DNA from 3 places in the Modestobacter roseus genome. Region 3 is predicted to be linked to each of the others. Evidence: predicted binding sites of a transcription regulator. Region 3 holds the regulator's gene; each other region holds the start of a gene.
The links. Region 3 encodes LexA, which represses DNA repair genes until DNA is damaged. Its sites were predicted from a motif close to TCGAACANNTGTTCGA; they were not measured.

Region 1 (5,359 bases), 1.1 Mb from region 3:
CCGGTCTCGCCGTGCCCGGCGACCGGGTTGAACGCCTCGGGCTCGTAGGCGTCGGCCAGCACCAGCCGGTCGGTGCCCGCCTCGGCGGCGTCGGTACCGCTGCCGGGGGCGGTGCAACCGGTCAGGACCACGGCGGCGAGCAGGACGAGCGGTGCGCGGGAGGGCAACGGGGCTCCGTTCACGGGCGGCCAGGGCTTGCTGCGAACAGCTCGCAACAACCTAGCTGTTGCGAACGGGTCGCAACAAACCGCCGGACGACGCCCCGGTGAACAGTGCGGTGGTCAGGGCAGGGCGACGCCGTCCAGGTAGCGCCAGGCGCCGTCCTCCCGGACGAAGCGGCTGTCCTCGTGCTGGCTGCCGGCCGCGCTGCCGATGACGTGGGAGGCGCGGAACTCGACCGTGCCCTCGGCGGCGAGCAGCGTGCCGCCGGTGGTGCGGAGCACGTCCAGGCCGGTCCAGCGCACGTCCGGGTCGAGCGTGAGCGAGCGCGGGCGGGTGGTGGAGTGCCAGGTGGCCAGCAGGTACGCCGGGGCGCCGACGACGAAGGCGCTGTACCGGGAGCGCATCAGCTGCTCGGCGGTCGCCGCGGTGGCGGTGCCGTCGTGCAGCCGGCCGCAGCACTCGGCCAGCGGGAGGCCGGTGCCGCAGGGGCAGCGTCGGGGCGCCATCCCTCAGACCTGCAGCGCCGTCCCGGCCGAGGGGAGGTGCGCCTCGATCGCGGCCAGCTCCTCGTCGGTGAGGTCCGGTCCCGTGGTGGCGGCGAGGTTCGCCTCCAGCTGGGCCACGCTGCTCGCACCGATCAGCGCGGTGGTGACCCGCTCGTCGCGGACCGCCCAGCGGAGCGCCAGCTGGGCCAGGCTCTGCCCGCGCGCGGCGGCGAGGGCGTCCAGCGCGCGGGCGCGGGAGAGCAGGTCGTCGGTGACGTCGGAGGCGGAGAGGTAGGCGCTGCGGGTGGCCCGGGACCCTTCCGGGATGCCGTCGAGGTACCGGTCGGTGAGCCGGCCCTGGGCGAGCGGGGAGAAGACCGCCACCCCGGCACCGACCTCGGCCGCGGTGTCGAGCAGCTCACCCTCCGGCCGCCGGTCGAACATCGAGTAGCGCGGCTGGAGCAGCAGCACCGGCGTGCCGAGGTCGGCGAGGATCGCGGCGGCCTCGCGCAGGTCGGCCGGGGCGTAGTTGGACAGGCCGACGTAGAGCGCCTTGCCCGCGCGGACAGCGGCGTCCAGGGCACCCATCGTCTCCGCGAGCGGCGTCTCCGGGTCGCGGCGGTGGTGGTAGAAGACGTCGACGTGGTCCAGGCCGGTGCGGCGCAGCGACTGGTCGAGGCTGGCCAGCAGGTACTTGCGCGACCCGCCGTCGCCGTAGGGGCCGGGCCACATGTCGTAGCCGGCCTTGGTGGCGATGAACAGCTCGTCCCGGTACGGCGCCAGGTCGCTGCGCAGCACCTGCCCGAACGTCGTCTCCGCGGCGCCGTAGGGCGGGCCGTAGTTGTTGGCCAGGTCGATGTGGGTGACGCCGAGGTCGAACGCCCGCCGCAGGATCGCCCGGGCGGTCTCCAGCGGCCGGTCCCCGCCGAAGTTCTGCCACAGGCCCAGCGAGACCGGCGGCAGCAGGACCCCGCTGCGGCCCGCCCGCCGGTACGGGGTCTGCTCGTAACGGTCGGGCGCCGGACGCCACGACGAGTCCTGCCGGTCCTCGGTGAGCACGACGCAGAGTGTGCCGCAGGCCACGCACGGCCTGGTCAGCGGTGGGTGGTCACCGTGTAGGGCGCCCCGCTCGTGTCGCAGGTCGTCCACTCGCCGACCTGCTCGACGGCGGCATGGCGGTCCTCCTCTGTCGCTGGTGTCATGACCTTGTCACGGGCGGACGACGTCCCCGACGGTCGCGGCCGACGTCCGGGCAGGACTGTCGGTGGCCTCGCCGATCATGGCCGGTCGGCGTGCCGGCGAGATGGTTATCTGCCCAGTCAAGCGCTTGTGGCGATCGCCTTTCGAACGTATGATCGAACATGTGACCGCGACGGGGACTGCCGAGCAGGGGCTGACGTCCCCTGCGGTCGCGCTCTCGTCGGGTCCGCTCGGCGCCGTCCAGGTCGCGGACCGGGAGATCGCCCGGCAGACGGCGCAGCGCGCTCGGGCGGTGGCCGCGTTCGCCGCATCCCGGCCCGCGTCGGCCGACCGGTCGCCGGGCGAGCCGGGTGCGATGAGCGCCGAACGCTGGGCCGCCCGGGCCGAGGTCCTGCGGCCGGTGAGCGAGTGGGCCGCGCGAGAGCTCGTGGTCGCGCTGTCGATCAGCGCCGAGGCGGCGGAGGCGCTGCTCGAACGGTCGCTGACGCTGGTCCACCGGCTGCCCCGCACGCTGGCGGCGCTGGAGTCCGGCGCCCTGCACACCGGGCACCTGTGGCCGATGCTCGACAAGGTCGCCCCGATCGAGGACGACCAGGTCCGCGGTGAGGTGGAGGCCGCGCTGCTCGAGTGGTCGGCCGGGCGGGTGACCACGCCGGCGCAGCTCGGCGCCAAGGCGCGGCGTGAGGTGCTCCGCCGCGACGCCCGGGCCGCGGCCCGTCGGCTCTCGCGGGCGCTCGCCGAGCGCGGCGTCCACCGGCGTCCCGGGCGGATCGACGGCACCGCCGAGGTTGCCGCCCTGCTCACCATCCCCGAGGCGCAGGCCCTGTACCGGGCGCTGGAGGCCTACGCCGACGCGCTCGACGAGCCGGGCGACCAGCGCACCCGCGGTCAGAAGATGGCCGACTGCCTGCTCGATCTCGTCCTCCGCCCCGGTGGGCGGGACTGGCCGGCGGTGCAGGTGGTGCTCCAGGTGGTTGCGCCGGTCGCCACGGTGCTCGGTGGTGACGCACCCGGTGAGGTCGACGGCCAGGTCGTCCCGGCCGAGGTGGTCCGAGCGCTGGTCCGAGCCTTCGGGGGAGGCGGTGAGCACCAGCACCCGGCGGGGGAGGCGGTCGACGGTGAGAGCGGCTCCCCGTCGACCGGCGTCGAGGTGACCGCCGGGGCCGCCGATCTGGACGCCCAGGCGGACGTAGTGTCAGCCGGCGCTGATGCCCCCGCCGGCGCTGATGCCGACGCCGACGCCGACGCCGACGCCGATGCCGACGCCGATGCCGACGCCGACGCCGATGCCGACGCCGATGCCGATGCCGACCCGGACTCGACGCCGGCCGTCCGCGGCGGCAGCTCCGCGGAGCGCCGGGAGCCCGAGGACGTCGACGAGGTCTGGCCGCACGCCGGGTGGGCGCAGTTCGAGCACCACGTCCTGGACGCCTGGGCTGCCGAGGAGGCGGAGCGGTGCGCGGGATCCCTGGGGTCCCCCGGTGATGTCGGGGCTCCCGCGGAGGCGGTCGCACCGCCGGGCGACGGTGAGGCGCCACCGGGCCGTCCCGGGTGGTGGTCGCGCGCCGATGAGGCGGTCGACCAGGCGAGCACCGCCCTGCGCACGGCGCAGGAGGCGGTCGGGCACGCCCGTCGGGAGGTCGCCGATGCCTGCCGCGCCGACGCCGCCGACGAGGACGGCTGGCGGAACAGTGCGGCCGGCCGGGTCGATGCGGCCGACGATGCGCTGGCCGCGCTCGCCGCTGCCGACGACGACCAGCGGTCGGTGCTCGCCGACCTGCTCGCCCGCACCGGCGGCGGTGGGCTCGCCGACCGGCCGCGGCTCGTGCTCGCCGACGCGCTGACCGGGACCTTCCTGGCGCTGGCCGGCCTCCCCGAACTGCGTCGCGCCGCGCGCTGCGGTGCTCGCGCCTGTCGGCGGCGTCCGGAGGGGTGCGCCCATGACCTGGCCGGCCGCGCCGGGCTGGGCCCGCCGCCGGCCACCGACGGCTACCGGCCGGGGTCTGAGCTGAACCGGTTCGTCCGCACCCGCGACCGCCGCTGCCGCTTCCCCGGCTGTCGCCGCCGCGTGCCCCGGGGTGGCGAGCTCGACCACGACGTCCCGTACCCGCAGGGATCGACCAGCGCGACCAACCTCGTCGGCTACTGCACCACCGACCACCGGGGCAAGCACCAGGCGCCAGGCTGGCGGCACGAGCTGGCCGTCGACGGCACGCTCACCGTGACCACCCCCACCGGCCTGACCGCCGTCACCGCGCCGCCGCCGTACTGATCGGCGGCGGCGGGCGGTGACGCGCGGATCAGTCGGTGAAGCAGGCGGTCAACGCCGCCACCATCAGGGGCACGTCCCGCGCGCTGGCCAGCTCGCGAGCCGAGTGCATGGCGAGCATCGGGGCGCCGACGTCCACCGTGGCGATGCCCAGCCGGGTCGCGGTCAGCGGGCCGATGGTGCTGCCGCACGGCAGATCCGCGCGGCTGACGAACCACTGCACCGGCACCGACGCCGCCGCGCAGCGCTCGGCGAACCACGCGCCGCCCACGCCGTCGGTCGCGTACGCCTGGTTCGCGTTCACCTTCAGCACCGGCCCGCCACCCAGCTGCGGCGTGTGCGCCGGCTCGTGCCGTTCGCCCCGGGTCGGGTGCACGGCGTGCGCCATGTCCGCGCTGACCAGCACCGACCGGGCGAGCGTGCGGTGCACCGCCTGCGCATCACCCGGCGTGGTCGCCGCCACCAGGCGGTCGACCACGTCCTCCAGGAAGCTGCCGCGCGCCCCGGACATCGAGCCGCTGCCCACCTCCTCGTGGTCGTTGCAGACCAGCAGCTGCGTGCGCTCCCCGGCCGGCGCCCCGATCAACGCGGTCAGCCCCGAGTGGCAGCAGGCCAGGTCGTCCAGCCGTGGTGCGGCGACCCAGCTGCCGTCGGCGCCGGCCCGGGCGGCGGGCTGGGTGTCGGCCAGCACCAGGTCGTGACCGACGACGTCGTCCACCCCGACCCCCGCCGCCGCCGCGACGGCCTCCCGGAGCCCCGGCTCGGTGCCCAGGTCGCGGTCCCAGACCGGCACGAGGTGCCGCTGCGGGTCGAGGGTCAGCCCGTCCCGCACGCTGCGGTCCAGGTGGATGGCGAGCGACGGCAGCCGCAGCGGTGCGCCCGGCAGCTCGACCAGCGCCTCCCCGCCGCCGCGCAGCGCCACCCGGCCGGCGACGGTGAGCTCCCGGTCCAGCCAGGTGTGCCACAGCCCGCCGCCGTAGGGCTCCACGCCGACCAGCCGGTACCCCGCCTGCCGGACGTCGGAGTGCGGCCGCACCCGGAAGGTCGGGGAGTCGGTGTGCGCCCCGACCAGCCGCATCCCGGTCTCCGCCGGCGCGCCGCTGCCCACCCGGAAGGCGATGAGGCTGCCGCCCCGCCGGACGACGAAGTGGGCGCCGCCCGGGGTGAGGGCCCAGCTGTCGGTCTCGGCCAGCTCGGTGAAGCCGGCCGCGACCAGGCGGCGGGCCATCTCGGCCACCGCGTG
Region 2 (5,359 bases), 2.0 Mb from region 3:
TTGGCCGAGCCGTCACCGATGACGCCGACGACCGGCCGGTCGCCGTCGGCGAGCGCGACCCCGACGGCGGCGGGCAGGCCGAAACCGAGCCCGCCGGAGGCCGGCCAGAAGTAGGAGGCGCCGCGGCGCAGGTCGATCTGCCGCCACCAGGCGCGGCTGGTCGAGGTGGACTCGACGACGTAGCGGGTGTCGGCGGGCTGCGTGTCGCGGAGCGCGGCGAAGACCTGCTCGGGGTGCAGCACGTCGTCGGACCGTGGCTGCGCCGGGGTGGCCGGGGTCGTGTACTCGCGGGGCTGCTCGGGCGGCTCGGGCAAGGCCTTGAGCAGCGCGCGGACCACCGCGCCGGGGTCGGTGACCAGGGCGCGGCCCATCGGTGCCCGGGCGGCGGCCTCGGCGTCGTCGGTGACCTGGACCAGCCGGGTGCCCGCGGGCAGCAGGTCGCCGGGCTCGTGCTGGTGGTAGCGGAACACCGGGGCGCCGAGGACGAGCACGAGGTCGTGGCCCTCGAGGGCCTGCGCGATGGGGGCGATGCCGGCGGGCAGGACGCCGCGGAAGAGCGGGTGCCGGTTGGGGAAGGGCAGCCGGAACAGGCTGGGCGCACCCCAGGTGTCGGCGCCCATCCGCTCGGCGAGTGCGGTGACCTCGTCGAACAGGCCGTCGGTGTCCAGGTCGCCGCCGAGGACCAGCGCGGGGTTGCGCGCGGCCTGCAGCTCGGCGACGAGCCGGTCGAGCTGGGCCGGGTCGGGGTGCGCGGAGCGCTCGACGTCGCGGTCGAGCACCGCGGCGGTGTTCGCGTCGGCCTCGGCGGTCCAGTCGTCGTAGGGGACGGAGAGGTAGCTGGGCCGGCGGCGCAACCGGGCCTCGAACACGGCCTGGGCCAGCGAGCGCGGGACGTCGGCGGCGGTGGCGGGCTCGGCGGCCCAGCCGACCAGCGGCCGCATCAGCTGGGCGGCGTCGACGTTGGAGAGCATCGCCTCCAGGCCGATGGCCGAGCGCACCTGCTGGCCGGCGGTGAGCACCAGCGGGGTGCGGGAGTAGACGGCGTTGGTGAGGGCGCCCATCGCGTTGCCCGAGCCGGAGGCGGCGTGCAGGTTGACCAGCGCCGGGCGGCCGGTGGCCTGGGCGTAGCCGTCGGCCATGCTGACGACGGCGCCCTCGTGCAGGCCGAGCACGTAGCGGAACTCGCCGGGCAGCTCGGCGAGGAACGGCAGCTCGTTGGAGCCGGGGTTGCCGAAGATGGTGGTGAGCCCCTGGCGGCGCAGGAACTCGTGGGCCACGGTGCGGATCAGCACTGATCCCCCTCTGCGGACGGCTGTGGTGCCGCTCACGCTAGCCGTCGGCCTCTCCGTGCTGGCTCGCCCGGCGACGAAGCCGGAACTCACGCAGGTCACGGAGTTCCCACGATCCGGTCAGAACGGTTCCACTCACTGCCGGCCCGCCCTACTCTGCGGCGTCCATGGCCGACGCGCAGACGGGGATCAACGTGAGTGAACCGCCCTTCCACCAGCCGACCGAGCAGTGGGGAGCACCGGTCGGGCCCGGCACTCCCGTTGGTGCGGGCACACCCTCGGAGCCGGCGCAGCCGTTCTACCGGCGGACGTGGTTCCTCGCGGTCTCCGGTGTTGCGGTGCTGCTGATCGGCATCGGCATCGGTGGCGCCAGCAGCAGCACGAGCACCCGCGCCGTGGCCGACGCCGCCTCGAGCAGTGCGGCGCCGCGAGCCACCACGACGGTCACGGCACCGGCGCCCGCCCCTGCCACCGTGACGGTGACGGCCACGCCACCCGCCACGGCCACCAGCTCGGCACCGCGTCCCGCCCCGGCACCCGCCCCGGCACCCGCCCCCGCTCCCACACCGGCCCCCGCGCCCGCGCCTGGACCCGGGCAGACGGTCGGCCAGCAGAACGCCCTGGGGTCGGCGGAGGACTACCTCGACTACTCGTCGTTCTCCCGCTCGGGTCTCATCGAGCAGTTGGAGTACGAGGGCTACTCGAATGCCGACGCCACCTGGGCGGTCGACAACGTGGGCGCGGACTGGAACGCGCAGGCAGCGCAGAAGGCCGCGGAGTACCTCGACTACAGCTCCTTCTCCCGCTCCGGCCTCATCGAGCAGCTGGAGTACGAGGGGTTCACGCGCGAGCAGGCCGAGTACGGGGTGAGCCAGACCGGCCTCTGACCCGGACGCGCACCGGCAGCCGGCCACGGTGGGTCCGTGGCCGGCTGCCGGGGTGGCGCGCGGTTCAGCTCAGCAAGGGTCCGATGAGGATCTCGCTGCCGTCGGGTCGCCAGGTGCGCCACTGCCCGTCGGGTTGTCGCTCGACCCGGAACCCGTGGTGCACCTTCGTGTGGTGGCGTTCGCACAGCAACGCGGAGTTGGTCAGTGACGTCTCACCGCCGTGCAGCCAGTGGATGAGGTGGTGCACGTCGCACCACCAGGTCGGTGCCCCGCAGCCGGTGAACACGCAGGACTTGTCCCGGCGCTCCACCGCCTTACGCAGACCCGGTGTCACGACCCGGTGGTCCCGACCCAGATCCAGCGGCACCCCGTCGGGCCCCATGACGATCCGGGAGATGCTGCCGTCGCAGGCCAGGTAGCGGGCCCGGGCGGCGGAGATCGTGGCCCCGAACCCCAGCTCCGCCGCACCGGCACCCGTGGCGTCATCGACGAGGTCCTCCAGGTCGACCCCGACCACCACGTGCGGCTTCACCGTCCGCAGCGTGGGCAGGTTCCCCGCCGCCAGCTGGTTGTCGCACACCTGCACGAGGGCGTCGCCCTGCTGTTGGGGCCGGGTGCGGGTGTCACCCTTGGGGCGGTCGGCCTGCACGTGGGACTCGATCACCGCCTTGAACTTCTCCCCGCCGACCGCGTCGGCGTCGAACCGGGCGGTGATGCTGCCATCGGCGTGCGTCACGATCGTCAGCCGCCGGCCCTCGGTCGGGTCCGGCTCCGGGCCATCGGGATCCAGGGCGGCGTCGAAGGCCTGCACCGCGGCCACCATCGACGCATGCGGCGACTCCGCCGCCACCCGGGCCCAGTCGACGTCGAACGCGCCCAGGTCGATGCCCTGCTCCGCGGCCCGGGCCACCTCGCGGTCGCCGACCTTGTCCGCGACCACGTTCACCTGCGCCGCGCTCACCTCACCCGCAGCGAACCCCGCAGCCAGCACCGGGAACGACTCCAGCACCCGACCGGCCCGCACGATCCGGTCGGCCTCCCCCGCCGACACCCGCACGTGCCCGATCAACCACGACCGCATGCTCCTCAGCCCGTCACGCTCCGCGGCCTGGGACACCGCCGCATGCCGCACCGTGCGGGTCAGCTCCGCGGCCACCCGGTTCTGCACCGCCACCAGGAGCGCCGTCCGGTCCAGCACCTGACCACCGGTCATCCCATGCAGGTCCTCGCCCGCCAGGCCGTCCAACGCCGCCAACACGTCCAACCCGGACAGGTCATCGGCGAGTTCGGCGACCACGTTCGGCGCGGCGGCGTCCAGCGTCGTCGACCCGACCACCGAACACCTCCCGATTCATTCGAACATGTGTACGAAGAATAGTCGACCGGCGCGGCCTAGACAACCCGAATCCGCAGGTCAGAAGCCTGTCCACAGATCTACCGGTGGTCTTGACAGGGCGCCGCCGAACGCACCTGAAGGCCCGGCACACCAGCTCAGCTCCGACGGCCGAGGTCAGGCGCGGCGCGGTCGATCCACTCGCGCAGCAGCGCGCCGAAGACCTCGGGCCGCTCGTGCACCAGCGCGTGGCCGGCGCCGTCCACGACCGCGAGCGTGGCGTTCGGGCACTGGACCAGGAGGTCGATCGCGTCGGCGTAGCCGACGGTGGAGTCGCGGCGGCCGGCCACCACGAGGGCGGGCCCGTCGTAGCCCGTGCCCAGGTCGATCGACCACCCGGCGAAGACCCGGCCCAGCGCATCCTCGTCGGCCAGCGCCATGCCGGGGACGACGGAGTCGCGGTACCGGCGGGCGGTCGCACAGGTGCGCACCACGAGGTACTCGTCGAAGCCCGCCCGCTGCTCCGGCGCCAGCTCGTCGTGCGCGTCGTCGTCGTGACGGACCACCTGGTGCTCCGGCACCTGGCCGGTCCGCGCCCCGAGCGGACACACCAGCGCGAGGCCGAGCACCAGGTCGGGACGGCGGGCGGCCAGGCCGCGCGCCAGGTAGGCGCCGTAGGAGTGGCCCAGCAGCAGCACCGGCCCGTCGGCCAGCTGCTCGAGGAAGCCGGCCAGCACCGCGACGACGTCGTCGTTGCTGGTCAGCCCGTCGGCCGTCGTGCGGCCCATGCCGGGGAGATCCGGGTAGACCCGGCGCAGCGCGACGTCCGGGACGACGGCCTCGACCGCCGCTTCGATCTCGCGGTGGTCGACGCCGGCGCCGTGCAGCGCGACCAGCGGCAGGGCGCCGCCGTGCGAGACAGCGTGCACCGAGACCGCGCCGACCCGGCCGGTCCATGACGTGGCCGATGGCGGCACTCTCGTCATGCCGCGCGACCCTATGCCTGGCTGCGGGGTGGACTCCAGATCCGGGAGCAGGGCGCGACCTCGACCCCAGCGAACACCGGGACGGCGCCCCGCGGTCACCCGGCCTGGAAGGAGCGCCGCGCGAGCCCGATGTCGTACCCGTCCAGCGTGGTGACCACCGGCGCCGTCGGGTCGGCGGCCGCGCCGAGAGTGACGAACAACGGGGTGAAGTGCTCCACCGTCGGGTGCGCGTAGGGCATGCCCGGTGCCGCGGTGCGGAACCGGGCGAGCTCGTCCACCGCACCGCGAGCCAGGGCGTCGGCGGCCCAGGCGTCGAAGTCCGCCGACCAGCCGGGCACCCGGTTCTCCGTGAAGTTCTCCCGGCTCAGGAACGGCAGGCCGTGGGTCATGTGCCCCGAGCCGACCACGAGCACGCCCTGCTCCCGCAGTGGCCGGAGGCGGGCGCCGAGCGCCAGCAGCTGGTCGGGGTCCTCGGTGGGCAGCGACAGCTGGAGCACGGGGACGTCGGCGGCCGGGTACATGATCTTCAGCGGCACCCAGGCGCCGTGGTCCAGCCCGCGCCGGGTGTGCTGGTGCACCTGGGTCGTGTCGGGCATCAGCCCCACCACCTGCCGCGCGAGCCGCCCGGCGTCGGGGGTGTCGTAGCGGAACGCGGAGTACATCGGGTCGAAGCCGCCGAAGTCGTAGACCAGCTCGTCGGGCCGGCCGGCGCTGACCGACAGCGGGGCGGACTCCCAGTGCGCGGACACCACCAGGATCGCGGTCGGCCGGGGCAGCGCGCGGGCCCAGTGGTGCAGCGGGTCGAGCCAGTCCGGGCGCTGGAACGGCATCGGTCCGCCGCCGTGGGACAGGTAGAGGCTGGGC
Region 3 (5,359 bases):
GGACGGCGCGACCCGTGACGGGTCGCGCCGCCAGCGGTGTCCCCGCTCGATCACGGTCAGGTCACGGTGCCGGTACCGTGACGCCGTGGCGAGCGGAGCGGTGCGCGTGAGCGACGGCGCCACCGGTGGGCCGCCCTCCCGGGCCCGTCCGGTGGTCGGCGTGGGGCGTCCGCCGTGGTGGCTGGTGCTCGCCTCCGTGCTCCTCGCCGCAGGCGTCACCGTCGACCTCCTCGTCGGTGGCCGCCTCGAACGGCTGGACGTCGCGATCTCGGAGCAGATCGGGGCCTGGGGGCTGCGCGACTCGGCCGCCTACTGGCCGGTGTGGGTGTTCACCCAGGCCGGCGGACGGGTCACCATCCTGCTGGTCCTCACCGCGCTGGTGGCCTGGCTGTTCTGGCGCCACCGCACGGTCGCGCCGCTCGTGCGCGTGCTGCTGGCCCTGGTGCTGCTCACCGCGGTGGTCTACGCGTTCAAGTGGGGCACGGGCCGCACCGCCCCGGCCTACCCCGGGTCGTACTTCCACCGGGACGGGGAGAGCTTCCCGTCCGGGCACGTGGCCAACGCCGTGCTGATGTGGGGCGTCGCCCGCTGGCAGGCGGTCAGCTACGGGCTGCCCGCCGGCGTGCAGCGAGCCGCCTGGCTGCTCAGCGTGCTGGGGCCGTTGGCCACGGGAGTGGCCATGGTGGCGCTGAACTTCCACTGGGTCACCGACGCAGTCGTCGGCGCGGCCGTCGGGATCGTGCTGTTGGGCGTGGTTCACGCACTGGACGCAGCCGTGGTGTCACGCTGGGTTCGTGCCAGAGTGGGCCGCACGCACGCGTAGCCGCGCCGGCCGCCGTTGTCTGGCGGACGCCGCGGTCCTCGCCCTGCCTGCGGCGGCCCTGCTGGCGGTCCTGCCCGTCTCCGTGGCACTCGCCGAGGAGGCGGCTCCCGGCACGCGCTGCACGATCACCGACCCGCGGCTGCCGGAGATCTCCGGGCTGGCCAGCGCGGGGGAGACGCTGCTGGCGATGAACGACGGCGGCGACCGGGCCGAGGTGTACGTCCTGGACGCCGCCTGCGCCGTCGCCGAGGTGCGGTCGGGTGAGGTCGACCCCTACGACCCCGAGGACCTCGCGCTGGCCGCCGACGGCACGCTCTGGCTGGCCGACATCGGTGACAACAACGCCGTCCGGGAGACCGTCGCGCTGATCGGGCTCCGGCCCGACGGTGGGACCACGCTGACCCGGCTCACCTACCCCGACGGCGCGCACGACGCCGAAGCGCTGCTGCTGGCGCCCGACGGCACCCCCTACATCGTGACCAAGGAGGTGCTCGGTGCATCCGGCGTCTACCGCCCGGACGCGCTCCTGGCCGACGGCGCCACCGTGCCGATGACCAGGGTGGTCGGGCTGGGCTTCACCCTGACCGGCACGCCGGGCGGTCCGGTCGGCCGGGCCGGGCAGCTGCTGGTGACCGGCGGAGCGGTCTCGGCGGACGGGGAGCGGATCGCCCTGCGCACCTACACCGACGCCTACGTCTGGACCTTGGAGGGCTCCGACGTGGCCGGCGCGCTGTCGGGCGCCCCGATCCGGGTCCCGCTCCCGGAGTCGCCCCAGGGCGAGGCGATCACCTTCGCGGCCAACAACCGGGACCTGCTGGTCGCCAGCGAGGGCCTGCCCGCACCGGTGACCCTGGTCCCGGTGACCGGGGAGGCGGCTGCGGCAGGCCCGGCCGGTGCGGCGTCCGGGCCTGCCCCGACCGGGGAGCTGGCGACGGCTGCTCCGGGGGTGCCCCCGGTGACGGCGGGCATCATCGCCGCCGGCATCGCCACCGTGCTCGTCTGGGTCGGGGGGAAGCTCCGCCGACGGCGGGAGTGACCGGGCCGACGGCGGCATCGTCGCCGCCGGCCCGGTGATCGGGCTCAGACCCGGCGCAGGACCGTCACGACCCGGCCGAGGACGGTCGCGTCGTCACCCGGGATCGGCGCGTACGCCGGGTTGTGCGGCATGAGCCACACGTGCCCGTCGCGTCGCTTGTAGGTCTTCACGGTCGCCTCGCCGTCGATCATGGCGGCGACGATCTCGCCGTTCTCCGCGGTGGGCTGCTGACGGACCACCACCCAGTCGCCGTCGCAGATCGCGGCCTCGACCATCGAGTCGCCGGCGACCTTGAGCATGAAGAGCGTGCCCTCGCCGACCAGCTCGCGCGGCAGCGGGAAGACCTCTTCCACCGCCTGCTCCGCCAGCACCGGGCCACCGGCCGCGATGCGGCCCACCAGGGGCACGTACGTCGGGGCGGGGGCGCCCGCCTCGTCGACCCCGCTGCCCGCACCCGCGGCGGCGAGCGCCGAGGGTGCGGTGTCGGTGGCCGTGGTCGTGCCGTTCTCGCCCGGCAGCCGGACGTCGAGAGCGCGCGGCCGGTTCGGGTCGCGACGCAGCCAGCCCTTGCGCTGCAGCACCGAGAGCTGGTGGGCGACCGAGGAGGCGGACGAGAGCCCGACGGCCTCGCCGATCTCGCGGACCGAAGGCGGGTAGCCGCGGCGTTCGATCGAGTCGCGGATGACCTCGAGCACCCGGCGCTGGCGCTGGGTCAGGCCGTCCCCGGCCTCCCCGCGGTCGGGGAACTCGCGGACCGCGGCGCCGCCGGTGGTCTCGGCGGTCTCCGTCGACTGCCCAGCCGGTCGCTTGCGTCGGCTGGACCCCTTGCGTTCGTCCGCCGTCCGGCCGTCGACCGCCATGTGTCCTCCTCGTCCGGCTGCCCGCGCAGCTGCCCGGTGGCGTCGCTCCCGCGGGGACGGGAGTGAGACGCCGTCGTGGTCTCCCTGCGCACGGTAACGGCTCCCGGGGTCCGGTTCAAACACGTGTTCGAAGAAACGCCGTGTCGCGGCCCGTCTGTCGGTGGCATGCGGTAGACATCGCACAGACGTTCGAATCGAACAGGCGTTCGAGCCAGCACCCGCACGGGTGCCCGTTGCGAGGAGTGCACCGATGGTCACCGCCGAGTCCCCGGATGCCCGTGTCACCCGTTCCCGCCCGCCGCTGCGGCTGGTGACCTCCCCGGTGGTCGAGGAGGTCTCGGCCGGGCGGGCCGGGTCGGGTGCAGTGCGACGGCCGTCGGCGCGTCCCGGTGGGCGTCCGGTGGCGGGCTCCGGGGTCGCGAGCACGCGGACCGTCCGCGGTGGTGGGTGCCGGACGGTGCCCACCGGGCCGCCCTCGCGGGTGGGCGAGCGGGACGAGCTGCCGATGCGGCTCACCCGTCGCGGTCGGCGGGTCGTGGCGGCCCTGTCGATCGCCGTCGGCCTGGGGGTGGCGGCGGGCACGCTCGCCGTGGCGGGCGACGGGGGGCCGGCGCTGCGACTGGCCGCCGCCGGCACGGTGGTGGTCCAGCCCGGCGACACGCTGTGGTCGATCGCCGGCGAGGTGGCCCCGGACGAGGACCGGCGCGCCGTGGTCGACGCGCTCCTGGAGCGCAACGACCTCGACGACGTCGTGCTGCAGCCGGGGCAGGTGCTCGAGCTGCCCTGACGGGGCGCCGAGCCGTCAGGGCAGGGGGCGTGGTGCGGCCTGCCGGCGGCTGTGGCCGGTGTGGCGGCTGGTGGTGCGTGGGCGGGTGCGCGCGGTGGAACAGGACACGCCGCGCAGCGCTTGCACCTTCTGTGGGGTCTCCCTTACGGTTCCACCACAACATCTAGTGCTTACACCGCTGTAAGTCGTCCACAGCCGTTCCACACGTTCTCCCCGGGGCATCCACCGGATGTCCCCGGACGAGTCCACAGGACGGCCCGTCGAGCAGGTCCCTCCCCACGGTGTCACGTCGCCGGGAGGAACCCGCCCGCGACACCTCGAGAGAGGAGGTGAACCGCTGTGCGCTGCCCCTTCTGCCACAACCCCGACTCCCGCGTGGTCGACTCGCGCGAGACCGACGAGGGGGCCACCACCCGCCGCCGCCGGTCCTGCCCCGGCTGTGGACGCCGGTTCACCACGGTCGAGGAGCCGGTCCTCGCCGTCGTCAAGCGCAGCGGGGTCACCGAGCCCTTCAACCGCACCAAGGTCGTCGCCGGCGTGCGACGCGCCTGCCAGGGCCGCCCGGTCGACGAGGACCAGCTGGCAGTCCTCGCCCAGCGGGTCGAGGAGGCGGTCCGGGCCACCGGCTGCGCCGAGGTGCCGAGCAACGAGGTCGGGCTGGCGATCCTGCAGCCGCTGCGGGAGCTCGACGAGGTGGCCTACCTCCGGTTCGCCAGCGTCTACCGGGCGTTCGACTCGATCGAGGACTTCGAGCAGGAGATCACCGAGCTCCGCTCCCGGCACCTGCCCGGTGGCACCCCGCCACTGCCCGGTCTGCAGCCCGACGAGCCGGGCGGCCGGCGTCGTGCGGGCAGCCGGGCCCCGACCACCTCCTGACGACCGGCGCCGGGCCGTCCCGGAACTGTCAGCACCGTCCGCTACACCAGTCAGAGCAGCACCCATCGCGGCGCTTCCCCCGCCGCTGCCCACGAGGGAGATCCCGCACACCATGACCGAGACCGAAGACCGCCTCGCCACCACCCGTGCACGCCGCGGCGGCAAGGCGCCAGCCCGGGGGAAGGGCCTCAAGGTCAAGCGCGTCTTCACCTCCGCGGGGGTGCACCCCTACGACGAGGTGGTCTGGGAGCGTCGCGACGTCGTCATGACCAACTGGCGGGACGGCTCGATCAACTTCGAGCAGCGGGGCGTCGAGTTCCCGGCCGAGTGGAGCATCAACGCCACCAACATCGTCACCACCAAGTACTTCCGCGGCGCGGTCGGCAGCCCGCAGCGGGAGACGAGCCTCCGCCAGCTGATCGACCGGGTCGTCCTGACCTACGGCGCGGCCGGCCGTGAGCACGACTACTTCGCCACCGAGGGCGACGCCGAGATCTTCGAGCACGAGCTCACCTGGATGCTGCTGCACCAGGTGTTCAGCTTCAACAGCCCCGTCTGGTTCAACGTGGGCACCGCCTCGCCGCAGCAGGTCAGCGCCTGCTTCATCCTCGCGGTCGACGACACGATGGACTCGATCCTGAACTGGTACCGGGAAGAGGGCCTGATCTTCAAGGGCGGCTCCGGCGCCGGCCTGAACCTCTCCCGGATCCGCTCCTCCAAGGAGCTGCTCTCCTCCGGTGGCACCGCCTCCGGCCCGGTCTCCTTCATGCGCGGTGCCGACGCCTCCGCCGGCACCATCAAGTCCGGTGGCGCCACCCGCCGCGCGGCGAAGATGGTCGTCCTCGACATCGACCACCCCGACATCGAGGAGTTCATCGAGACCAAGGCGCGCGAGGAGGACAAGATCCGCGCGCTGCGCGACGCCGGCTACGACATGGACCTCGGCGGCAAGGACATCACCAGCGTCCAGTACCAGA

Region 1: JD78_RS16700 (HNH endonuclease signature motif containing protein) is a predicted target of LexA. The motif match lies at 1,991-2,006, and genes of this name have one in related genera.
Region 2: JD78_RS01750 (HNH endonuclease signature motif containing protein) is a predicted target of LexA. The motif match lies at 3,532-3,547, and genes of this name have one in related genera.

Annotation. Positions count from the first base shown of each region.
Region 1 is NZ_VLKF01000001.1:3,480,863-3,486,221, reverse strand. It holds gene JD78_RS16715 (ABC transporter substrate-binding protein) at 1-167, opposite strand, end outside; gene JD78_RS16710 (YchJ family protein) at 282-668, opposite strand; gene JD78_RS16705 (aldo/keto reductase) at 672-1,706, opposite strand; gene JD78_RS16700 (HNH endonuclease signature motif containing protein) at 2,011-4,119, shown strand; gene JD78_RS16695 (M18 family aminopeptidase) at 4,148-5,359, opposite strand, start outside.
Region 2 is NZ_VLKF01000001.1:345,170-350,528, reverse strand. It holds gene mdlC (benzoylformate decarboxylase) at 1-1,292, opposite strand, end outside; gene JD78_RS01755 (Ltp family lipoprotein) at 1,457-2,176, shown strand; gene JD78_RS01750 (HNH endonuclease signature motif containing protein) at 2,241-3,512, opposite strand; gene JD78_RS01745 (alpha/beta fold hydrolase) at 3,668-4,495, opposite strand; gene JD78_RS01740 (dioxygenase family protein) at 4,591-5,359, opposite strand, start outside.
Region 3 is NZ_VLKF01000001.1:2,387,575-2,392,933, reverse strand. It holds gene JD78_RS11325 (phosphatase PAP2 family protein) at 86-823, shown strand; gene JD78_RS11320 (hypothetical protein) at 795-1,859, shown strand; gene lexA (transcriptional repressor LexA) at 1,904-2,719, opposite strand; gene JD78_RS21750 (LysM peptidoglycan-binding domain-containing protein) at 2,970-3,506, shown strand; gene nrdR (transcriptional regulator NrdR) at 3,846-4,382, shown strand; gene JD78_RS11300 (vitamin B12-dependent ribonucleotide reductase) at 4,495-5,359, shown strand, end outside.